DNA from 3 places in the Klebsiella sp. I138 genome. Region 1 is predicted to be linked to each of the others. Evidence: predicted binding sites of a transcription regulator. Region 1 holds the regulator's gene; each other region holds the start of a gene.

Region 1 (8,258 bases):
TCCGGCGGAATATTCGAGGTGGCGACCAGCGTGATCCCACGAGCGAACAGGGCTTTCATTAGACCGCCCAACAGCATCGCATCGGTAATATCAGAGACAAAGAATTCATCAAAACACAGCACGTCGGTCTCCGCCTTAAAGCGGTCGGCGAGGATCTCCAGCGGATCGCTGTGTCCCTGCAGAGTAATGAGCTCTTCATGAACGCGCAGCATAAAGCGGTGAAAGTGCAGGCGCTGCTTACGATCGCCCGGCAGGCTATGATAAAACAGGTCCATCAGCCAGGTTTTCCCCCGCCCGACCCCCCCCCACATATAGAGACCACGCACGGCAGCAGTCTCAGCAACTGGCTCACGCTTGCCCAGCAGCTTGCCGAATTTTGCCCGCAGGCCGCCGCTTTGCGGTGCCGGAACGGGTTTATTCTGTAGCTCATGATAGATGGTATCGAGGCGGCTAACCGCTTCTTGCTGGACGTCGTCAGGTTGGTGGCTGCCCTCTTTGAGAGCTAAAAGGTAACGCGATGTTGGGGACAGGCTTTGCATGATCTTATTGTTATTCCTTGAAAACCGTAACGCCAGAGCTCACGATTGACGAAAAAAATGCCGTTCTACACTACGCGATGATACGCCAGGATTCCACTTCTGTGGAATTAGCGGTTATAGTGGCACTATCAGGCGCAGGCGGAGAGCCTAACAGCCACCCTACGGAACCACAAAACAACGGGAGATGTACATGACCTGGGAATATGCGCTAATTGGGCTAGTTGTCGGTATCATCATCGGTGCCGTCGCCATGCGTTTTGGCAACCGCAAATTACGTCAACAACAGGCGCTGCAGTTCGAACTGGAAAAAAATAAAACAGAGCTTGAAGAGTATCGTGAAGAGCTGGTCAGCCATTTTGCCCGCAGCGCTGAACTGCTGGATAACATGGCTGATGACTATCGCCAGCTGTATCAGCACATGGCCAAAAGCTCTTCCAGCCTGCTGCCGGACGCCATGGCGGACGCGAATCCGTTCCGCAATCGTCTGGCTGAATCAGAAGCCGGCAACGATCAGGCTCCGGTCCAGATGCCGCGCGATTATTCTGAAGGCGCATCCGGCCTGCTGCGCGGTGGCGCAAAACGCGACTAATTTTCCCCTGACAGCAAAAATATTATCCGGGCGCACTTCCTGCGCCCGACTCAACCCCACATCCCAGCTATTATTTAAGCATTGACCGCATTGTTAGCCGGTCGAAAATTCAATAACATCAGACCATTCGGGACGTATTTCCATACACCTCAGGTTACGAGAGCCAGCATCTAATGAAGAAACAGACTTTGCTGTTGAGTGCGTTAGCGTTAAGCATCGGGTTATCGTTGTCGGTTCTACCAACGGCTACGGCATCGTTACCCACCCAGGTCCCCGGCCAGGGGGCGTTGCCAAGCCTGGCACCGATGCTGGAAAAAGTGCTGCCTGCGGTGGTGAGCGTACAGGTTGAAGGAACCGCCGCCCCTGCGCAAAACATGCCGGAGGAGCTAAAAAAATACTTTGGCGATAATGCACCGCAGGAGCAGGCTCAACCTTTTGAAGGCCTGGGCTCCGGCGTCATCATCGATGCGGCCAAAGGCTATGTATTGACCAATAATCACGTGATCAGCCAGGCACAGAAAATCAGCGTTCAGCTAAACGATGGTCGTGAATTTGATGCGAAGCTGGTCGGCAGCGACGATCAGAGCGATATCGCCCTGCTGCAATTGCAAAACCCCAGCCACCTGACGCAAATCGCGATCGCTGACTCCGATAAACTCCGGGTTGGTGACTTCGCCGTCGCCGTCGGTAACCCGTTTGGTCTCGGGCAGACCGCCACGTCCGGCATTATCTCCGCACTCGGTCGCAGCGGTCTTAACCTCGAAGGGCTGGAGAACTTTATTCAGACCGATGCTTCAATCAACCGGGGTAACTCCGGTGGGGCGCTGCTGAACCTCAACGGTGAACTGATTGGTATTAATACCGCGATTCTCGCACCGGGCGGCGGCAGCGTCGGCATCGGCTTTGCCATTCCGAGTAATATGGCAAAAACCCTCGCTCAGCAGCTCATTCAGTTTGGCGAAATCAAACGCGGCCTGCTGGGAATTAAAGGCATGGAAATGAGCGCAGATATTGCGAAAGCGATGAATATCGACGCTCAGCGCGGGGCCTTCGTCAGCGAAGTCTTACCGAACTCAGGTTCGGCGAAAGCCGGAGTTAAGTCCGGGGATGTGATCGTCAGCATGAACGGCAAACCGCTGAGTAGCTTTGCCGAACTGCGCTCACGGATTGCCACTACCGAGCCGGGCACCAAGGTGAAGCTCGGCCTGCTGCGCGACGGGAAACCGCTGGACGTCGAAGTCACGCTGGATAAGAGCACCTCTTCGACTGCCAGCGCCGATCTCATCATCCCGGCCCTCCAGGGCGCATCGTTGAGCGATGGCCAGATGAAAGACGGTACGAAAGGCGTCGCCGTCGAAAACGTCGATAAAGGAAGTCCTGCGGCACAGGTTGGCCTGCATAAGGACGATATTATTATCGGTCTTAACCGCGAGCGTATTCGTTCTATCGCCGAGCTGCGTAAAGTACTGGAGAGCAAACCGGCCGTCATCGCGCTGAACGTCATTCGCGGTAACGAAAGCATCTATCTGCTGCTGCGTTAACACGCATTTCCGGACATCGCCTGCAGTGCGATGTCCGGATAACTCGTGCTATGCTGCGCATGTCCATCCATCAACGATACCGGTATCATGCCTGGAAAGTTTTTACGTTCTGTACTCATTGGTTTGATCGTCGGAGGCCTGCTTCTGGCCGTTATGCCTTCTCTGCGTCAGTGGCATCTGTCGACGACCACCCCGTACGATAGCGCGGACGAGTCACCCGCCAGCTATAATCCTGCCGTCCGCCGCGCCGCGCCTGCGGTGGTCAACGTTTATAACCGCGCGCTGAACGGCACCAGCCATAATCAGCTGACTCTCGGCTCCGGCGTTATCATGGACCAACGTGGTTATATCCTGACTAACAAACACGTCATCAATGATGCGGATCAGATTATTGTCGCACTGCAGGATGGCCGCGTCTTTGAAGCCTTGCTGGTTGGCTCAGATACCCTGACTGACCTGGCGGTCTTAAAAATTAACGCCAATGCGGGCCTGCCGGTCATCCCTATCAACCCGAAACGAGTGCCACATATTGGTGATGTGGTCCTTGCGATTGGCAACCCCTACAACCTTGGACAGACGATTACGCAAGGGATCATCAGCGCCACCGGTCGTATTGGCCTGAACCCCACTGGACGGCAAAATTTCCTGCAAACCGATGCGTCTATCAACCACGGCAACTCCGGCGGTGCGCTGGTGAACTCGCTGGGCGAGCTGATGGGTATCAACACGCTGTCCTTTGATAAAAGTAATGATGGCGAAACCCCGGAAGGGATCGGATTTGCGATTCCTTTCCAGCTGGCGACGAAGATCATGGATAAGCTGATCCGCGATGGCCGCGTGATCCGCGGCTATATCGGCATCAGCGGCCGCGAGATAGCGCCACTGCACGCCCAGGGCGGCGGTATCGATCAGCTACAAGGGATAGTGGTTAATGACGTAGCCCCGGATGGCCCGGCGGCTCAGGCCGGGATCCGCGCGAATGACGTGATCATTTCAGTGAATGATAAACCGGCGGTCTCCGCTCTCGAAACCATGGACCAGGTCGCGGAAATTCGTCCAGGCTCTGAAATTCCGGTGGTTATCATGCGCGACGACAAAAAAATCACCCTGCATATCGCCGTGCAGGAATACCCGGCAACTAACTAGCCGACATAAAAAAACCGGAGCAGTAAGCTCCGGTTTTTTTATCACATCGTCATCTTATTTATTGACGAAATCTTCGCCCATGGCGATATCTTTCTTCAGCGTATCCAGCATTCCTTCCAGCGCCTGTTGCTCAAATGCGCTGAGCTTACCGAACGACTGGCGCTCTTCGATACCATTTTTGCCCAGCAGCAACGGCTGTGAGAAGAAACGCGCATACTGGCCATCACCTTCCACATAGGCGCATTCGACTACGCCTTTCTCACCTTGCATCGCGCGTACTAAGGACAGCCCAAAACGAGCGGCTGCCTGACCCATGGAGAGCGTTGCCGATCCGCCACCGGCTTTGGCTTCAACCACTTCAGTACCGGCGTTCTGGATACGTTTTGTCAAATCGGCAACTTCTTGCTCGCTGAAGCTCACGCCAGCAATCTGTGACAATAGCGGCAGAATGGTCACGCCAGAGTGGCCGCCTATCACCGGTACTTCGACGTCAGATGCGGATTTACCTTTCAGCTCAGCCACAAAGGTATTCGAACGGATGATGTCCAGCGTGGTGACGCCAAACAATTTGTTCTTATCGTAAACGCCTGCTTTTTTCAGCACCTCTGCCGCAATGGCCACCGTGGTGTTTACCGGGTTGGTGATAATACCGATGCAGGCCTGTGGGCAGGTTTTCGCGATTTGCTGTACCAGATTCTTCACGATACCGGCATTAACGTTAAATAAATCGGAGCGATCCATGCCTGGCTTACGGGCGACGCCAGCTGAAATCAGCACCACATCAGCCCCGACAAGCGCTGGAGTAGCGTCTTCACCGCAGAAACCTTTGATTTTTACATCGGTAGGGATATGGCTAAGATCAACCGCCACGCCCGGGGTAACCGGAGCAATGTCGTACAACGAGAGTTCTGAACCTGAAGGCAGTTGGGTCTTAAGTAGTAGGGCAAGCGCCTGGCCGATTCCACCAGCGGCGCCGAGGACTGCAACTTTCATCCTAAACTCCTTATTATGGTTAATATAGTCTTTCGTTACTCCGTCGCCTGGACCTTAATTCACAAGATGAACAATTACAATAAGTATGGTTGAAGAATGCGTTCTGGTGCGCAGCGATGCATTCGCTTCGCATTTTCATCCCTGAGACTGACCATCCAGCAAAACGTAGTACCGGATCGACTGTTGGTTACAATACACCCAGCTCGCTCGGCAAAACAACACCATTCTCATAACATTTAGTTTACTTTTACAGCGATTTACGTGCTGTGATGAAGGCATGTTCCTTAGCAGGGTTATTTGCTAAAATATGCCCCCTTCATAACATTATTTACTTTATCCCCTTGCGGATTATTTGCATAAAAATTCATTCCTATGCATAATGATGTTGTTTTTACCACCATAATCTGGGTGACTTATGCGAAGTTCGGCAAAACAAGAAGAACTGGTTAAAGCGTTTAAACTGCTACTTAAAGAAGAAAAGTTCAGCTCTCAAGGTGAAATCGTCCAGGCGCTGCAGGAAGAAGGTTTCGATAATATCAACCAATCGAAAGTGTCCCGTATGCTGACAAAATTTGGCGCGGTTCGTACCCGTAACGCCAAAATGGAGATGGTCTATTGCCTGCCTGCCGAGCTTGGCGTTCCGACGACTTCCAGTCCGTTGAAAAACCTGGTGCTCGATATCGACTATAACGATGCCGTGGTCGTTATCCACACCAGCCCGGGTGCAGCGCAGCTGATTGCGCGTCTGCTGGACTCTCTCGGCAAGGCTGAAGGGATTCTCGGCAGCATTGCTGGCGATGATACTATCTTTACGACCCCGGCCAGAGGCTTCACCGTCAAAGATCTGCACGATGCCATTCTCGTTCTGTTTGAACAGGAACTCTAAGTGCCTTCCCTCTGGTTCCCGCCAGAGGGCCTCTTCAAAAATGCAGCATTTCTTTAACATTTAGTGTGGTTTTCTGCCTCTATACATTCCTTTACCGAATGAAAAGGCCAGAAGCGCACGAAATATCAAAATCACCTATCCATATGATTTTATTCGCTATAACAGACTGTCATGGCGAGAAAATGACATTTCTAATACTTATACGTTATAAAAACGACAATTCTTTGTAATTATTTACTCATACAACCATTAGCAGAGTATTAATATTTTCGGTGATTAGTGTATACTTGATTTTGTGATGAGGGTCACGAAACGAAGAGCCCTCAATAATAAGATTCGACGAGGTGAACATCATGAAAATCAAAACAACTGTAGCTGCACTAAGCATCCTGTCTGTTCTGTCCTTTGGCGCTTTCGCCGCTGACTCCATCAACAGCGATCAGGCCCAGGGCCGTCAGTCAATCGGTACCATTTCCGTCGGCGCGGTGAGTGCTTCCCCGATGGATATGCATGAAATGCTGAACAAGAAAGCTCAGGAAGAAGGTGCTTCTTCCTATCGCATTATCGAAGCCCGTACCGGCGACCACTGGCACGCTACGGCTGAGCTTTATAAATAAGATTTAACGATTGTCGGTTATTAACTGAATACGAATAATTTCCAGCGGCCCAGGTCCATAAGCAACCTCCCGCCGCTGCAACAATATGGTTGGAGTAAAGATTATGAAAAGTGCAATGATCATCGCATCCCTGGGCCTGGCTTCCGTCCTTTCCTTCGGCGCAAGCGCCGCAGTACATCAGGTCAGTGAAGAACAAGCTCAAAATCTGCAGTCTATGGGGACCATCTCTGTTTCTCAGGTTGGTAGTGCCCCAATGGATATGCGTCAGGAACTGGCAGCAAAAGCCGCTAAAGAAGGCGCAAGCAGCTACCGTATTATTGAAGCCCGTACCGGCGATAGCTGGCACGCTACAGCTGAGTTGTACAAATAAACCCTCGTCGTCTTTTCCGACGACTTGCCCCCGCCTGTCGGGGGCTTTTTTTGGTTCACGCGAAGATGCGATGGACCTTTTTTATGCCTGTCGGGCGTTAAAGCGCAGCTCTTCCTCGGCTTCATCAAACAACAATATCAAGGCGCCAAAGCGCCGACGCTGCTTATCGCTTAAGTGAATAAACTCAATCTCCAGCGGCAATGGCAGCAGACCGCCGGTCACCGCTTCCCACAGTGAGTCCAGATTATTCACCTGCTCACGGTTGAGCGCGAAGGTCCGAGAAAATTCACGATAGAAATCCTGCTGCCCGGCTATGTCATCAAAATCAAATGTATAGATAGTCATCGTCCACACCCTGTCAACATCGCGCTATTATCACCCGCCCTGATACTCTCCACGCCTCAGGGTTTCTCTCCCTGCGGTCCTGTACGAAGCGCGAACACCCCCGACGCTTAAGTATAGTGATAAAAAAACCGACGCTTAGCGTCGGTTCAGGCAGTTAGCTATTGGTCAATACGTGCTGGTACTTACGCAACATCTCTACCAGCCTTCGGACCGGCTCCGTCACCTGGGGCGACGCCTCCCAGACCTGCAATTTTTCCTGATAAACATCCAGCTCTTCTAACAAACGGGAGAAATAGCGGCGTCGTTTATCATCGCTGCTGGCGGAAATAACATGGTCCGCGGTACGTCGCAACTGGCGGTGGAATGCCGACAGATCTTCATTCACTGGCACAGGCGCATCCCGCAGGCGCTGATGGGCAATAATCAGGGTTAATGCAAGGCGGAAACGGGCAATATCCCCCGGGAACTTATTCAGCAACAGGAACAGCTGCTGATAAAGCGCCGGCAGATGGTTCTCTTTACGGCGGGCTGTATTCGTCGTCAGCGATGAAACGGCTGCCGAAACAAACTGATTGAGCAACACGCGTCCGGTACGCGCTTGTGAATTATCCCGCACCAGCAGAATAACCATCAGCGCGAGGAAACAGCCGACTATCTGGCCCAATGCGCTATCGAGAAACTGGCTGAAATGAAACTGCATTGGGTTATCCAGCACCAGGATGTTAATGGTACTCGCCAGAGCCCCCAGCGATCCCAGCCGCCGTTTTTGTACTTCAATACCGATAAAGAACGCCATTGCCGCGAGGCTGATACACAGCAGCAGCATGCTCTGCTGCGTGGCAGGCATGATCACCAGGAAGAACAATGCCCCCAATGGTAAGGCTGCCAACGTACCGTACAGAAAATCTATCGCCACCATTCGCGGGTTAGGCAGACGCATGGCAAGGGACGTCACTACCGCAATCATCACCATCGCTCCGCTGCCCGACGTCCATCCGGTCCATAGCCAGAACAGCGTCCCAAGGATGCAGGAAATGGAGGTGCGCCAGAAGTTGACCATCGCATGATGGCGCTCGGCAGACCCTGCCTTTACCACCACCTCGCCCTGCAGCACTTCGTCTTCAATCCGGCTGATCTTGGTATTGCCCACCACGCCGCGTTTTAGCAGCAGATAGCGTGTCGCAGCACCAACCCAGCTGTAGATCGTCACCGGCGTATTATGCTCCCCTTTC
Region 2 (8,258 bases), 680 kb from region 1:
CCGAGCGTCGCCGCCAGTGCGGTAGCCGCCTGGTCAGCATTGACGTTCATCAGTTGCCCTTCATCGGTGACGCCGATAGAGCTGACCACCGGCAGATAGCCCCCTGCCAGCAGCGTGTTAATCAGCGCCGGTGAACCCGGCTGCGCCAGGCCAACGTGGCCCAGCTCTTCATCCAGCTGAGTGACCTTAACGCTTTCGCCATCGCCAAGGAACAGGCCAACGGACGCAATGTGGTGTTTTTTCGCCCATGCCAGCAGCGTCTTATTGGCGGTACCCGCCAGCGCACCGGTAATAATGTCGATTTGATCCGCCGGCGTTACCCGCAGACCGTTTTTCTTGTTCACCGGCAGGTTGAGCTGCTTCATCAGCTCATCCACCACGCAGCCGCCGCCGTGCACGATAATCAGCGGGCGATGATGCGTTTCACGGTAATTCACCAGCGCGGTAAACAGGCGCTCCAGCGCTTCTTCGCTGTCGAGTAAAACGCCGCCGAGTTTGATAATTAATGGGTTCATCATCACACCTTAAATAAGAGACTGCGTTTCAGCGAAGCCGAAACGAATATTCGCGCACTGTACTGCCTGCGCCGCTGCGCCTTTCAACAGGTTATCTTCCGCAGCTACCACGATAATATGCTGGTCCTGAACCGCAAAACCGATATCACAGAATGGCAGACCTACGACGTTTTTCAATGCGGGCACGCCTTTATCGTATAAACGAACCAACGGCTTATCGGCATACGCCTGCTGGAACACTTCGGCAACCAGCTCTTTGCTGACGCCTGGCTTCAGACGGCAGGTAATGGTTTCCAGAATCCCACGTTTAAAATTGCCGAGATGAGGCGTGAAAATCACTTCGGTGCCAAGGTGGGTTGCGATTTCGGGGTGATGACGATGGTTGAACACGCCATACGGCTGCAGGCTGACTTCACAGAAGCTATTGCCAATTGCCGCTTTGCGACCTGCGCCGCTAACGCCGCTGGTCGCATTGATCACCGGCCACTGGTTAAGATCCAGCAGGCCCGCATCGATCAGCGGCTTCAGCGACAGCTGAGCTGCCGTCGGATAGCAGCCAGGCACAGCGACTAAATTCGCCTCTTTCAGTTTGTCGACGCTCCACTCAGCCAGCCCGTAAACCGCCTGTTCAAGCAGGGCCGGATGCTGATGCGTAAAGCCGTAATATTTTTCGTAGAACGCACCGTCGTTCACCCGGAAGGCACCGGATAAGTCGAACACCACGCAGCCTGCGGCCAGGAACTGCGGCGCGAGGTCGTGGCTCACTTCATGCGCGGTGGCGAGGAAGACGATATCGACCCCGGCGCTAAATTCGCTGATATCTGACATCGGCTGCAAGGGTAAATCCACAATGCCTTTCAGCTGCGGATGCAAATCGGAAATGAATTTCCCTGCATCATTGCTTTGCGCGGAGACCGTCAAAGCGGTTATGGTCATATGAGGATGGCGATTTACATAGGTCACTAGCTCTGCGCCGGCATAACCGCTGGCACCCACAATCAGCGTCTTCAACATCGGGGCTCTTCACCTTCTTACGTCATATTTGCCCAGGAAGCATCTCTCTTCCTCACCCTGTTAAGCCGTAAGCACTTTCCCTACATTTTATGGGTTTTCTTACGCTCAACGATAATGTATTTTTATTCACAAATACTGCATGAATATTGATACTATCATGACCCGAGGTGTGTCAACAATGAAAAACAATTTACCGCCCTTTATCGAGATTTACCGCGCATTGATCGCCACACCTTCCATCAGCGCAACCGAAGAGGCGCTGGATCAAAGTAATGAGACTTTAATCAATTTGCTCGCCGGTTGGTTCCGCGAAATTGGCTTCAATGTGGAAGTTCAGCCGGTACCGGATACGCGCAACAAATTCAATATGCTGGCCAGTACCGGCCACGGCGCTGGCGGCCTGCTGCTCGCCGGACATACCGATACCGTCCCCTTCGATGACGGCCGCTGGACCCGCGATCCCTTCTCCCTCACCGAACACGACAACAAGCTGTACGGCCTTGGCACCGCCGATATGAAAGGCTTTTTCGCCTTTATTCTTGATGCCTTGCGCGATGTCGATGTCAGTCAGTTGAAAAAGCCGCTCTACATCCTGGCCACTGCCGATGAAGAGACCAGCATGGCCGGCGCCCGATACTTTGCCGAAACAACCCAGCTGCGCCCGGACTGCGCAATCATTGGCGAGCCGACATCGCTGCAGCCGGTGCGCGCGCACAAAGGCCATATGTCCAACGCGATTCGTATCCAGGGGCAGTCCGGCCATTCCAGCGATCCGGCGCGTGGCGTCAACGCCATTGAGCTGATGCACGATGCCATTGGCCGCATCATGCAGCTGCGCGATTCGCTGAAAGAACGCTATCACTACGCCGCTTTCACCGTACCGTATCCGACGCTCAACCTCGGGGCAATCCACGGCGGCGACGCGTCAAATCGCATCTGCGCCTGCTGCGAATTGCATATGGATATTCGCCCGCTGCCCGGCATGACACTCAACGATCTCAACGGGCTGCTGGATGAGGCGCTGGCACCGGTTAGCGAGCGCTGGCCGGGCCGCCTGACCGTCTCCGAACTTCACCCGCCAATTCCGGGTTACGAATGCCCGCCGGACCACCAGCTGGTTCAGGTCGTGGAAAAGCTGCTCGGCGCGCAAACGGAAGTCGTGAACTACTGTACTGAGGCACCGTTTATTCAGACCCTCTGCCCGACCCTGGTTTTAGGTCCTGGCTCCATTAATCAGGCCCACCAGCCGGACGAATATCTGGAAACCCGCTTTATTAAGCCAACCCGGGAGCTTATTACGCAGGTTGTCCACCATTTCTGCTGGCACTAAAAGCCGCCGGTTCCCGCCTTCTTTCCTGGGGCGGGACGGTGATTCTGGTCACATTTCCATAAGCAACGCTTATCAGGGAACCTCTGAGTTAAATTTCGCAAATTGTCGCCATTTATTCGTTTGCTGAAGCGATTTCGCAACAATTGACGTGGGGGTTTTTACGTGGCTTTATAAAAGACGGCTGCTTATCCGATGCTCACCGCTGCAGAGTGCCGGGTATAACAAAATAAAATGAGATGGGGTGTCTGGGGTAACATGAACGAACAATATTCCGCTTTGCGTAGTAATGTCAGTATGCTCGGTAAGGTGCTAGGCGATACCATCAAGGATGCACTTGGAGAGAACATTCTTGATCGTGTCGAAACTATCCGTAAATTGTCCAAGTCTTCTCGCGCCGGCAATGAAGCCAACCGCCAGGAATTGCTCACCACGCTGCAAAACTTGTCCAACGACGAGCTACTGCCGGTCGCACGCGCCTTCAGCCAGTTTCTGAATCTCGCGAATACCGCGGAGCAATACCACAGTATTTCGCCAAACGGCGAAGCGGCCAGCAATCCGGAAGTGATTGCCCGCACCCTGAGAAAGCTCAAAGACGAACCTCATCTCAACGAAGAGACCATTAAGAAAGCGGTGGAAGCCCTGTCTCTGGAGCTGGTACTTACCGCTCACCCCACCGAGATCACCCGCCGTACGCTGATCCACAAAATGGTGGAAGTGAACAACTGCCTGAAGCAGCTTGATAACAAAGATATCGCTGATTATGAGCACCACCAGTTGATGCGCCGTCTGCGCCAGCTGATTGCCCAGTCATGGCATACAGATGAAATCCGTAAATACCGCCCGACGCCGGTTGATGAAGCCAAATGGGGTTTTGCCGTTGTTGAAAACAGCCTGTGGGAAGGGGTACCGAACTACCTGCGCGAGCTGAACGAACAGCTGGAAGAGAACCTTGGCTATCAGCTGCCGGTGGACTTCGTCCCAGTCCGTTTCACCTCCTGGATGGGCGGCGATCGCGACGGTAACCCGAATGTCACCGCCGATATTACCCGCCACGTGCTGCTGCTCAGCCGCTGGAAAGCAACAGACCTGTTCCTGAAAGATATTCAGCTGCTCATTTCCGAACTGTCGATGGTCGAATGTACCGACGAGCTGCGGGAGCTGGCTGGCGCGGAAGGCGCGCAGGAACCGTATCGCTATCTGATGAAAAAGCTGCGTACCCAGCTGATGGAAACCCAGGCCTGGCTGGAAGCGCGCCTGAAAGGGCAAAAGTTGCCGAAGCCTGCTGGCCTGATTACCCAGAACGAGCAGCTGTGGGAACCGCTCTACGCCTGCTATAAGTCGCTGCAGTCCTGCGGCATGGGCATTATCGCCAACGGCGAGCTGCTCGATACCCTGCGTCGCGTGAAATCATTCGGCGTACCGCTGGTACGTATCGATATTCGTCAGGAAAGTACCCGTCATACCGAAGCGCTGGGCGAAATGACCCGCTATCTCGGCATCGGCGATTATGAAAGCTGGTCAGAGGCCGACAAACAGGCGTTCCTGATCCGTGAACTGAACTCCAAACGTCCGCTGCTGCCACGCCAGTGGGAGCCAAGCAATGAAACCCGTGAAGTGCTCGACACCTGCCGGGTGATCGCCGAAGCGCCGCGCGGATCCATCGCCGCTTACGTGATCTCCATGGCGAAGACCCCGTCCGACGTGCTGGCGGTTCACCTGCTGTTGAAAGAGTCCGGTATCGGCTTCGCTTTACCAGTCGCGCCGCTGTTTGAAACTCTGGACGATCTGAACAACGCCAATGACGTGATGACCCAGTTGCTGAATATCGACTGGTATCGCGGCTTTATTCAGGGCAAACAGATGGTCATGATTGGCTATTCTGACTCCGCGAAAGATGCCGGCGTTATGGCAGCGTCCTGGGCGCAATACCAGGCACAGGATGCGTTGATCAAAACCTGCGAAAAAGCCGGTATTGAACTCACGCTGTTCCACGGGCGCGGTGGCTCTATCGGTCGCGGCGGTGCTCCGGCGCACGCAGCTCTGCTTTCTCAGCCTCCGGGAAGCCTGAAGGGCGGCCTGCGCGTAACGGAACAGGGCGAGATGATCCGCTTTAAGTACGGCCTACCGGAAGTCACCATCAGCAGCCTGTCGCTGTACACCAGCGCGGTTCTCGAAGCCAACCTGCTGCCGCCGCCGGAACCCAAGCCGGAATGGCGTCATATCATGGCCGAGCTGTCGGACATTTCGTGTGAAATGTATCGCGGCTACGTACGTGAAAATAAAGACTTTGTGCCTTATTTCCGCTCTGCTACACCGGAGCAGGAATTGGGTAAACTGCCGCTCGGCTCTCGTCCGGCAAAACGCCGCGCCACCGGGGGTGTCGAGTCCCTGCGTGCCATTCCATGGATTTTTGCCTGGACACAGAACCGCCTGATGCTGCCAGCCTGGCTGGGCGCGGGCACCGCGCTGCAAAAAGTGGTGGAAGATGGTAAGCAGAACGAACTGGAAACCATGTGTCGCGACTGGCCGTTCTTCTCTACCCGCCTCGGCATGCTGGAAATGGTGTTCTCGAAGGCCGACCTGTGGCTGGCGGAATACTACGATCAGCGACTGGTTAAACCCGAGCTGTGGAAGCTGGGCGCGGAACTGCGCGAGCTGCTGTCCAACGGGATCAACGTGGTGCTCGATATTGCTAACGACTCACACCTGATGGCCGACCTGCCGTGGATCGCAGAGTCTATCCAGCTGCGTAATATCTATACCGATCCGCTGAACGTCCTGCAGGCAGAGCTGCTGCACCGTTCACGTCTGGCTGAAGAAGAAGGTAAAGAGCCGGATCCGCGCGTAGAACAAGCGCTGATGGTGACCATTGCGGGCGTTGCAGCCGGGATGCGCAATACCGGCTAAGCTCTCAGCCGTCCCCGGCAACGCGATGTTTGCCGGGAAATAGCGGATAGCACCTTATCCGGCTACGATGTCCCCGGTCAGCATCACGTGACCGGGGATTTTTATTAGTGGTGCAGCATCTCGTCAACAATCTGCTCTTTATGCAGCGCATACGGATAATAGGTCGGCCAGTTATCCATCTCTTTCAGCAACGCCTCTTGCGAGTCATTGCCCATAAAGATGTGGAAGTGCTGTGATTTGCGCGGCCCGATAATATGATCGCTGAACTGAACGAATTTCGGTGCTTTTGACTCCGCCTGCTGACATTCGAACAAGTAACGCACGCCTTTCTTGCCGGAAGCGTAGGTCAGGATTTTATAGCCGGAATAGGCGTATTTACAGGCATTGACGGTTTTACCAACGTGGAATTCCATCACGTTATCTTCGATCCCAATCTGGTCTACGTCGGTGGCATACCCTTTTTTATAATATTCCCGATATTCCGCCACGCTCTTGCCACCCGCTTTTTTGGCTTTTTGCTCCAGCACCGGATCCAAATCGCCGTTCAGCAGGTATGGATTCACCGACTGCCAGACCCCATCCCAATCGCTTAATGGCCGATCTTTAACGTCTTTATCGGCAAAAACACCCTCGCTGGCCTTAACCTCTGCCTCTGTTAATGCGGGTCCATGACTATGATGGCCGTGAGCAAAGGTCTGAGTACTGGCTAACAACATGCCGGCGCCCAGCGCAAGGGCAGAAATCTTTTTGGTCATGACTCTCTCCTGAGTTAACGCTTGCAATGATATGTTACGATATAACATATCATATATATTCTGCAATACGCTCCCCATCATTGCCGTCTGACTTTTACCCTTTTCACTCTGTCCGGTATGATAAAAATGTGGCGCCCTCTACGGAGCAAGAATGGATACCGATATCAATCAACGCATCGACGCTTTAATCAAAGGCCCGGCGGCAATCCGCCAGATCCGATTTGCCACCGAAAACCGCCCGGCCTCTGATAACGTGCAGAAAGCTGATTTCCCACATCTTGAAATTCTGCTGGAAGGCCAGCTGCACGATGCCGCCGTCACAGCCGATCCGCCGCTGCTGACCCGGCATGACGTACTGTTTGTTCCTGCCGGTGGATGGAATGCTCCCCGGTGGCAGTCGCCCTGTACCGTCCTGAGCATTGTGTTTGGCAAGCAGCAGGTGGAACTCACCCTGACATGCTGGAATGGCAATACGCTGAACGTTGAAGATAAGCTTCAGGTGCCGCGCCGCGGCCCTCGCACGGGCTCCTTCCTGCTGCAGGCGCTCAATGAGATGCAGATGCAACCGCAGGAGCAACACACGGCGCGCTACATCGTTATCAGCCTGCTGAGCCACTGCGCCGACCTGCTTGGCAGCCAGGTGCAAACCGCCTCCCGCAGCCAGGCGCTCTTTGAGGCGATCCGCAAATACATCGATGCGCACTTCGCCGAGCCGTTAACCCGCGAGTCGGTCGCCCAGGAATTTTATCTCTCACCAAACTACCTCTCCCATCTGTTTCAGAAGTGCGGGCCCATGGGGTTTAACGAATATCTGAACCACATCCGGCTCGAGCAAGCCCGGATGCTGCTAAAAGGCCACGACATGAAAATTAAAGATGTCGCGCATGCCTGCGGTTTTGCCGACAGTAACTATTTCTGCCGCCTGTTTCGTAAAAATACCGAACGTTCGCCCTCCGAGTATCGCCGCCAGTACCACAGCCAGCTGACGGAGAAGCCGCGTTAAACAGAAACTAGATTTTTGTAAGTAGCCCATCGTGTTAATCCACTGATACTGCCCAGGCTCACCGGATATAGCAGGAAAATGTGATCTAAATCATCCTTAATCGCAATGCGTACATTTATCCAGTTTTTGGCAAATTTGTCATCTGGCGACCCGCCGGTGAGAAGCCGTATCCTTATCTCAACATCACTGAATTGAGCATCGAGGAAAGGCTATGGAACTCTATCTGGACACCGCGAACGTAGCAGAAGTAGAACGCCTGGCACGCATCTATCCGCTGGCCGGGGTTACCACCAACCCGAGCATTATCGCCGCAGGCAAAACACCCGTCTGGGATGTTCTCCCGCGACTGCAAAAAGCCATCGGGCCTGATGGCACGCTATTCGCCCAGACCATGAGCCGCGAGGCCGAAGGCATGGTGGCTGAAGCCAAACGCCTGAGCAATGCCGTCCCGGGCATTGTGGTGAAAATCCCGGTCACCGCGGAAGGCCTCGCCGCGATCAAATTACTGAAGAAAGAAGGTATCCCGACGCTGGGTACCGCGGTCTATAGCGCCGCTCAGGGGCTGCTGGCGGCGCTGGCGGGGGCCAAATATGTCGCCCCTTACGTCAACCGCGTCGATGCCCAGGGCGGTGACGGTATTCGTATGGTGCAGGAGCTGCAATCCCTGCTGGAGCAGCACGCGCCGGAAAGCAAAGTGCTGGCCGCCAGCTTCAAAACCCCACGTCAGGCGCTGG
Region 3 (8,258 bases), 510 kb from region 1:
GGTGACCTTCACCGAGGCGGCTACCGAAGAACTGCGTGGCCGTATTCGCAGTAATATCCACGAGCTACGTATTGCCTGCCTGCGTGAAAACGCGAGCGACCCCCTCTATGCCGCATTGTTGGCCGAAATCCCGGATAAGCAGCAGGCGGCGAATACGCTGCTGCTGGCGGAACGGCAGATGGACGAAGCGGCGGTATTTACTATCCACGGCTTCTGCCAGCGGATGCTCAGCCTGAACGCCTTTGAGTCCGGCATGCTGTTTGAGCAGCAGCTGATCGAGGATGAGTCCCGGCTGCGCTACCAGGCCTGCGCCGACTTCTGGCGTCGTCATTGCTATCCGCTGCCGCGGGAGATTGCCGCGGTTATTCATGACGCGTGGAAAGGTCCGCGCGATCTGCTGAAATCCCTCGACCGCTGGTTGCAGGGCGAAGCGCCACAGCTCAAATCCCCGCCGGCGGAAGAAGAGACGCTGGCCGAACGCCATCAGCAAATTATTACGCGCATCAATGCCATGAAAACGCAGTGGCGGGAGCAGGTTGCTGAGATTGACAGCGTGCTGGAGAACTCCGGCCTCGACCGGCGCAAGTTCAATCGCGGCAACCAGGGAAAATGGATAGAGAAAATCAACCTCTGGGCGCAGGAAGAGACGCTAAGCTACCAGTTGCCAGAAGCGCTGGAGAAATTTTCTCAGGCCTTCCTGTATGAACGCACCAAAGCGGGCGGCGAGCCGCCGGTGCATCCGCTGTTTAGTGCGGTTGAACAGCTGCTGGCTTCCCCGCTGACGTTGACGGATCTGGTTATCGCCAGGGCGATGGTGGAAATCCGTGAGGCGGTAGCACGCGAGAAGCGCCGACGCGGCGAACTCGGCTTCGATGATATGCTCAGCCGGCTTGATGACGCACTGCGCGGAGAGAGTGGAGACGCGCTGGCCGGCGCCATTCGCCAGCGCTTCCCGGTAGCGATGATTGATGAATTTCAGGACACCGACCCGCAGCAGTATCGTATTTTCCGCCGCATCTGGCGGCAGCAGCCGGAGACGGCGCTCCTGCTTATCGGTGACCCCAAGCAGGCCATCTACGCCTTTCGCGGCGCGGATATTTTCACCTATATGAAAGCGCGCGGCGACGTGGCGGCGCACTATACGCTGGATACCAACTGGCGTTCGGCCCCCGGGATGGTTGCAAGCGTTAACCGTCTGTTCAGCCTGAGCGATAATCCCTTTATGTTCCGCGAGATCCCTTTCCTGCCGGTCAAACCGGCAGGGAAAAACCGCGGACTGCGCTTTACCGTTGATAACGACGCAGTTCCAGCCATGAACATCTGGCTGATGCCGGGCGAGGGCGTCGGGGCCGGTGATTATCAGGCTTATATGGCGCAGCTGTGCGCGGCGCAAATTCGCGACTGGCTAAGCGCCGGTCAACAGGGGCGCGCGCTGCTCTGGCGTGGAGAAGAAGCCCTGCCGGTACAGGCCTCCGATATTACGGTCCTGGTGCGTAACCGCCAGGAAGCGTCGCTAATCCGCGATGCGTTACGGCGGCTTGCTATCCCGTCGGTGTATCTTTCTAACCGCGATAGCGTGTTTGATACGCCGGAAGCGCAGGAGATTTTATGGGTACTGCAGGCGGTACTGGCTCCCGAACGCGAAAATACGTTGCGCAGTGCGCTGGCGACATCGATATTCGGCCTGAATGCGCTGGATATTGAACGCCTTAATCAGGATGAACGTGCCTGGGACGAACTGGTTGAAGAGTTCAGCGGCTACCGACAAATCTGGCGCCAGCGTGGCGTGATGCCGATGCTGCGTGCGCTGATGAGCGCCCGGCAAATTGCGGAAAACCTGCTGGTGACCGTCGGCGGCGAACGTCGTTTAACCGATATCCTGCATATCAGCGAACTGCTACAGGAGGCGGCCAGCCAACTGGAAAGTGAACATGCGCTGGTGCGCTGGCTGACGCAGCATATTGCCGAACCGGACAGCAACGCGTCCAGTCAGCAGATGCGCCTGGAAAGCGATAAGCACCTGGTACAGATAGTCACCGTGCACAAATCCAAAGGGCTGGAGTATCCGCTGGTCTGGCTGCCGTTTATTGCCCGTTTCCGTAAACAGGATCAGGCGTTTTATCACGATCGCGACTCGTTTGCCGCAGTGCTCGATCTGGGTCAGGACGAAGGCAGTCTGGAGCTGGCGGAAGCGGAGCGCCTGGCGGAAGATTTACGCCTGCTCTACGTCGCCCTGACTCGCGCGGTCTGGCACTGTAGCCTCGGTGTTGCCCCGCTGAGTACCCGGCGCAGCGACAAACCCGGCGCCAGTGATTTTCATCAGAGCGCGCTCGGGCGCCTGCTGCAAGGCGGCGAAGCGATGGATGCCGCCGGGCTGGCCGCGCGTTTGCAGGCGTTCTGCTGCGAGGATATCGCCCTGCAAATGCCCGATGCGCCGGATCCCACACCCTGGCAGGCGCCGCAGGAGACGCTGCCGCCGCTGTCCGCGAGGATCCTTGCCCGGCAGGTCACCGATGACTGGCGGGTCACCAGCTATTCCGGGTTGCAGCAGCATGGCCACAGCGTGGCTCAGGATCTGCTCCCGCGTCTTGATGTCGACGCCGCTGGCGTCGGCGAGGTTGCCACAGAGCCGCAGCTCACGCCGCATCAGTTTCCGCGCGGGGCATCGCCGGGGACATTCCTGCACAGCCTGTTTGAAGACCTCGATTTTACCCAGCCGGTTCCTGCCGACTGGATGGCGGAAAAGCTGCAGTCCGGGGGCTTCGGAGAACAGTGGACGCCGGTACTCACGCAGTGGCTGGACGACGTGCTGCGGACTCCGCTACCGGGCGCCGGAATAGCGCTCAATCAGCTCACCGCAGGCGATAAGCAGGTGGAGATGGCTTTCTATTTGCCGATCGAACGGCCGCTGGAACCGCAGCGCCTGGACGCCTTGATTCGCCGCTACGATCCGCTCTCTGTGGACTGCCCGCCCCTGGACTTTCGCCAGGTCCGCGGAATGTTAAAAGGCTTTATCGATCTCGTGTTCCGCCATAACGGCCGATATTATCTGCTGGATTATAAATCGAACTGGCTGGGGGAAGACCGCGAAGCCTATACCCGTCAGGCAATGGAACAGGCCATGCGGACGCACCGTTACGATTTGCAGTACCAGCTCTATAGCCTGGCGCTGCACCGCTACCTGCGCCACCGCATTGCTGACTACGATTACGAACGCCATTTCGGCGGCGTGATTTATCTTTTTTTACGCGGCATGGACGGACAGGGTGGCGAGCAGGGGATTTTCACCGCACGCCCCGCGCAGCCGCTGATTGACGGCCTGGATGCGCTGTTTGCCGGAGATGTACAGGAGGAGGTCCTGCCATGACGATGGATGAACTGCTGCTGGAAGCGGTAAATCAGCGCATGCTGCGCCCGTTAGATGTGCAGTTTGCGCTGATGGTGGCACAAGACGCGCATCCGGCGGTGAAGCTGGCGGCGGCAGTGCTCAGTCGCGATGCCGGCGAAGGACACGTTTGTCTGCCGATTTCACGTTTGCGCTCGGACGAGCTTCTGAGCGGAAAAGCCAACGATCTGCGCGAACAGCTGCTGGCGCAGGCGGGGTCACCTGATGACTGGTCGGCGCTTCTGCTCGCCTCGCAGGCGGTTAGCGGCGGCGAGCGGCCGACGCCGATCGTCCTCTGCGGCGACCGGCTCTACCTCAACCGGATGTGGCGTAATGAACTGACCGTCGCGCGTTTCTTCAATGAAGCCAACCAGGTTGTGGACGTTGATGAGGTTCAACTGGCTCACACGCTGGATGCGCTGTTCCCTGCAAGCGCGGAAACAGACTGGCAAAAGGTTGCTGCTGCGGTGGCGTTGACCCGCCGTATTTCGGTGATTTCCGGCGGCCCCGGCACCGGGAAAACCACTACCGTCGCCAGGCTGCTGGCGGCGCTGATTCAGACGACCCGTCAGCCACGCTGCCGGATCCGTCTGGCGGCGCCGACCGGGAAAGCGGCGGCAAGATTGACGGAATCGCTGGGGGAGGCGCTGCGTCGCCTGCCGCTGAGCGATGAGCAGAAGACGCTGTTGCCCACCGAGGCCAGCACACTGCATCGTCTGCTGGGCGCTCAGCCCGGCAGTCAGCGGATGCGCTATCACGCTGGCAATCCGTTGCATCTGGATGTGCTGGTGGTAGATGAGGCCTCAATGATTGACCTGCCAATGATGGCGCGGTTGATTGATGCGTTGCCGGAACATGGACGGGTCATTTTCCTCGGCGACCGCGATCAGCTGGCGTCCGTGGAAGCCGGAGCGGTGCTCGGGGATATTTGTGCCTGGGTGAATACTGGCTATACCGCGGCGCGCGCGGCGCAGCTGACCCGGCTGACCGGCCACCCGGTACCGGCTGGCGAAAGTGAGGCTGCGGGCGCACTGCGCGACAGCCTGTGCCTGCTGCAAAAAAGCTACCGTTTCGGCAGCCATTCCGGCATCGGCAGTCTGGCCCGTGCGGTGAACAACGGCGATCGCAGCGGCGTGAGAGCGACGCTACGCCAGCCCTTCGACGATATTGTTTTGCATCCGCTGAGTACGACTGAAGAATACGAAGCGATGCTCATGCAGTCGCAGGCGGGATATGGTCGCTATTTGCAACTGCTGCGCGAGCGGGCAGAGCCGGAGGCACTGATTGCCGCCTTCGGTGAATTCCAGCTGCTGTGCGCCCTGCGCGATGGCCCCTACGGCGTCAGCGGAGTGAATGAACAGCTGGAGCAGATGCTTAACCGTCGGCGGGCGATTACGCTACCGAGGCATTCGCGCTGGTATGAGGGGCGCCCGGTGATGATTTCGCGCAACGACAGTGCTCTGGGGTTGTTCAATGGCGATATCGGGATTGCGCTGGAACGAGGAGAGGGGCTACGTGTCTGGTTCCCGATGCCGGATGGCAGCATTAAGTCGGTGCAGCCAAGCCGCTTGCCGGAGCACGACACCGCGTGGGCAATGACGGTACATAAATCGCAGGGATCGGAATTCACTCATGCGGCGTTGATTCTGCCCGCTAAAATCGTACCGCTGCTCACCCGTGAGCTGGTCTATACCGCAATCACGCGGGCCAAACAGCGGCTGTCGATTTATGCCGACGAGCAGGTATTGACCCAGTCCATCGTCGCCCGAACCGAGCGGCGCAGCGGGCTGGCGGATATTTTTGCCCGCGGCGCGTAACCTCTGGTTCGTTATTTCCCCGGCCAGGCGTCGTGCCCACCGGGGAGGTTGCTTCAGCCGAGGTCGGCCATCATCACTTTTGAACGACGCTGGTAGTTGTACATCTCTTTCTTACTCTCCGGCAGCAGGTCGATATCAACCGGCGTAAAGCCGCGCTCCTGGAACCAGTGAATACTGCGGGTGGTGAGGACAAATAATTTGCTCAAGCCCATCTGCTTCGCCTGAGTGGCAATGCGGTTCAGCAGCACTTCACCGCGCGATGAGCTGCGGTAATCCGGATGCACCGCGACGCAGGCCATCTCACCGATTTTCTCTTCCGGGAACGGATAGAGCGCGGCACAGGCGATAGTGGTGTTATCACGTTGAATAATAGTGAATTTATCGATTTCCATTTCCAGCTGCTCGCGCGAGCGGCGCACCAGAATACCCTGCTGCTCCAGCGGGCTAATCAGCTCAAGAATTCCGCCGATATCATTAATGGTGGCGCGGCGAATCTGCTCGGCGCTTTCCATGACTATCTGGGTCCCGATACCATCGCGTGAGAACAGCTCCTGCAGCAACGCCCCGTCTTCCTGATAGCTGATCAGATGGCAGCGACGCACGCCGCTGCGACAGGCCTTCACGGCCCCGCGCAGAAAACGCACCGTACCAGAGTTGTAATCCTCTTCGGCCTCCAGCTCTTCTACGCGCGCCTGAGCTTCGTTCGGGAACAGCTCGGAAACAATCATGCCATCCTGATTGTAAACCCCCTGGGATGAGCAGAAACCGATCATTTTTTCGGCCTTCAGCTTAACGGCCAGCTGCGTAGCAATCTCTTCAGAGGTCAGGTTAAAGCTTTCGCCGGTCACCGAAACGGCAACGGGGCCCATCAGTACAATCGCGCCGTTATCCAGCTGGCGATGAATCGCATCTTCATCGATACGGCGGATGCGCCCGCTATGGCAATAATCAACGCCATCATCGACGCCCAGCGGCTGAGCGATAATAAAGTTACCGCTCACCACGTTGATATGCGCGCCCTGCAGCGGGGTGTTATTCAGGCTCATCGACAGGCGTGCGGTAATTTCCAGCTGCAGCATGCCCGCAGCCTGCTTAACCAGCTCGAGGGTTTTGGCGTCGGTAACGCGGGTCTGTTTATGATAAACCGGCTCGTGGTGGTGCTCTGCCAGATTGGCGTCAATCTGCGGGCGTGCGCCATAGACCACTACCAGGCGGATGCCCAGGCTGTGCAAAAGACCAATGTCATTGACAATGCTGGAGAAATTTTCATGCTCAATTGCTTCGCCGCCAAGCATGATGACAAACGTTTTCCCCCGATGGGCGTTAATGTAGGGGACAGAATGGCGGAATCCTTCTACCAGTTCGGTGCGACGTTCCTTCACCATGACTTGACCTCAATGCATGATTATTCGTAATTAGTGTATTTTTATTCTGTTTCAGCATTAAACGCAAGTCTAAATTTGCGCCGAAACTGATAAAAATCTGTGATCAAAAGCGTGCTGTCTAAGATTGTTTACCCTTTTATTGATGACAGGTTATGCAGCTTTCGTTAAAGTTTCCGGTCAATCTGTCTGTTTTGAGTACGAATACGTTTTTATTGCTTGGGAGTGGCATGCCGGGATACAAGTCAGGATTAAGCCGTCGTCGTTTTTTACAGGGGGCGGGCGCAATGTGGTTAATGAGCGTCAGCCCGGTAGGCTTAGCGGCTGCCGCGCAGGTCGTCGCTGTACGCGTCTGGCCGTCGTCAACCTATACGCGCGTCACGGTAGAATCGAATCATGTGCTGAAATATCGACAGTTTGCCTTGAGCAATCCGGAACGGCTGGTGGTGGATCTGGAAGGCGTCAATCTTAACTCCGTGCTAAAAGGCATGGGAGCGAGTATTCGCGATGACGATCCTTATATTAAGTCCGCGCGCGTCGGGCAGTTTGATCCGCAAACTGTGCGCATGGTGTTTGAACTTAAGCAGAACGTTAAACCGCAGCTCTTTGCCCTGGCGCCGGTGGCTGGTTTTAAAGAACGTCTGGTCATGGATCTTTATCCTTCGACCGCGACCGATGTTCAGGATCCGCTGCTGGCGTTACTGGAAGATTACAATAAAGGCGATCTTGAGCGTCAGGTGCCTCCTGCCGAAAGCGGGCCGAAGCCGGGCAAAGCCGGGCGCGACCGGCCGATCGTGATTATGCTCGACCCGGGCCACGGCGGCGAAGACTCCGGCGCAATAGGAAAATACCATACCCGCGAGAAGGACGTGGTGTTGCAAATTGCCCGCCGGCTACGTGCGCTTATCGAAAAAGAGGGCAACATGCGGGCCTACATGACCCGGAATGAAGATGTCTTCATTCCGCTGAAGGTCCGCGTTGCCAAGGCGCAAAAGCAGCGTGCCGATCTGTTCGTCTCGATTCACGCCGATGCCTTTACCAGCCGACAGCCGCGAGGCTCATCGGTGTTTGCGCTATCGACCAAAGGCGCAACCAGTACCGCCGCAAAATATCTGGCCCAGACCCAGAACGCCTCTGACCTGGTCGGGGGGGTGAGTAAAAGCGGCGATCGCTATGTCGACCATACGATGTTCGACATGGTGCAGTCGCTGACCATCGCCGATAGCCTGAAGTTTGGCAAAGCGGTGCTGCAAAAAATGGGCAGAGTGAATAACCTGCATAAAAACCAGGTGGAGCAGGCGGGTTTTGCGGTGCTGAAGGCACCGGATATACCGTCTATCCTCGTGGAAACGGCGTTTATCAGCAACGTGGAAGAAGAACGTAAGCTGAAAACGGCGACCTTCCAGCAGCAGGTCGCCGAGTCGATTCTGGCGGGAATTAAAGCCTACTTCGCCGATGGCGCTACGCTGGCAAGGCGCGGATAACACAGGAGCAGGAGATGGCGCTACTGAAGAGCGCGCACGGCGGGAATACCCGGGAAGCCGCCGCGCTGCTGGGCATCTCGGCGGAACAGCTGCTGGATTTTAGCGCCAACATTAATCCCCTCGGCATGCCGGAATGCGTAAAGCGCGCGCTTATTGATAATCTTGAACGGGCAGAACGCTATCCTGACGT

The links. The regulator ArgR, encoded in region 1, controls arginine synthesis, uptake and breakdown. The targets are predictions, from matches to a motif close to ANTGAATAAAAATACANT.
Region 2: the regulator ArgR is predicted to act here: its motif matches at 1,643-1,660, upstream of argC (N-acetyl-gamma-glutamyl-phosphate reductase).
Region 3: the regulator ArgR is predicted to act here: its motif matches at 6,620-6,637, upstream of argA (amino-acid N-acetyltransferase).

The regions. Positions count from the first base shown of each region.
Region 1 is NZ_CP180447.1:4,681,080-4,689,337, reverse strand. It holds gene zapE (cell division protein ZapE) at 1-539, opposite strand, end outside; gene zapG (Z-ring associated protein ZapG) at 730-1,128, shown strand; gene degQ (serine endoprotease DegQ) at 1,302-2,669, shown strand; gene degS (outer membrane-stress sensor serine endopeptidase DegS) at 2,757-3,815, shown strand; gene mdh (malate dehydrogenase) at 3,870-4,808, opposite strand; gene argR (transcriptional regulator ArgR) at 5,224-5,694, shown strand; gene yhcN (peroxide/acid stress response protein YhcN) at 6,048-6,311, shown strand; gene yhcN-B (DUF1471 family stress response protein YhcN-B) at 6,415-6,681, shown strand; gene ACMYSK_RS21895 (barstar family protein) at 6,763-7,026, opposite strand; gene aaeB (p-hydroxybenzoic acid efflux pump subunit AaeB) at 7,181-8,258, opposite strand, start outside.
Region 2 is NZ_CP180447.1:3,999,784-4,008,041, forward strand. It holds gene argB (acetylglutamate kinase) at 1-518, opposite strand, end outside; gene argC (N-acetyl-gamma-glutamyl-phosphate reductase) at 525-1,529, opposite strand; gene argE (acetylornithine deacetylase) at 1,708-2,859, shown strand; gene ppc (phosphoenolpyruvate carboxylase) at 3,115-5,766, shown strand; gene zinT (metal-binding protein ZinT) at 5,871-6,521, opposite strand; gene ACMYSK_RS18720 (helix-turn-helix transcriptional regulator) at 6,673-7,524, shown strand; gene fsa (fructose-6-phosphate aldolase) at 7,736-8,258, shown strand, end outside.
Region 3 is NZ_CP180447.1:5,190,089-5,198,346, forward strand. It holds gene recB (exodeoxyribonuclease V subunit beta) at 1-3,367, shown strand, start outside; gene recD (exodeoxyribonuclease V subunit alpha) at 3,364-5,202, shown strand; gene argA (amino-acid N-acetyltransferase) at 5,256-6,587, opposite strand; gene amiC (N-acetylmuramoyl-L-alanine amidase AmiC) at 6,815-8,068, shown strand; gene cobD (threonine-phosphate decarboxylase CobD) at 8,083-8,258, shown strand, end outside.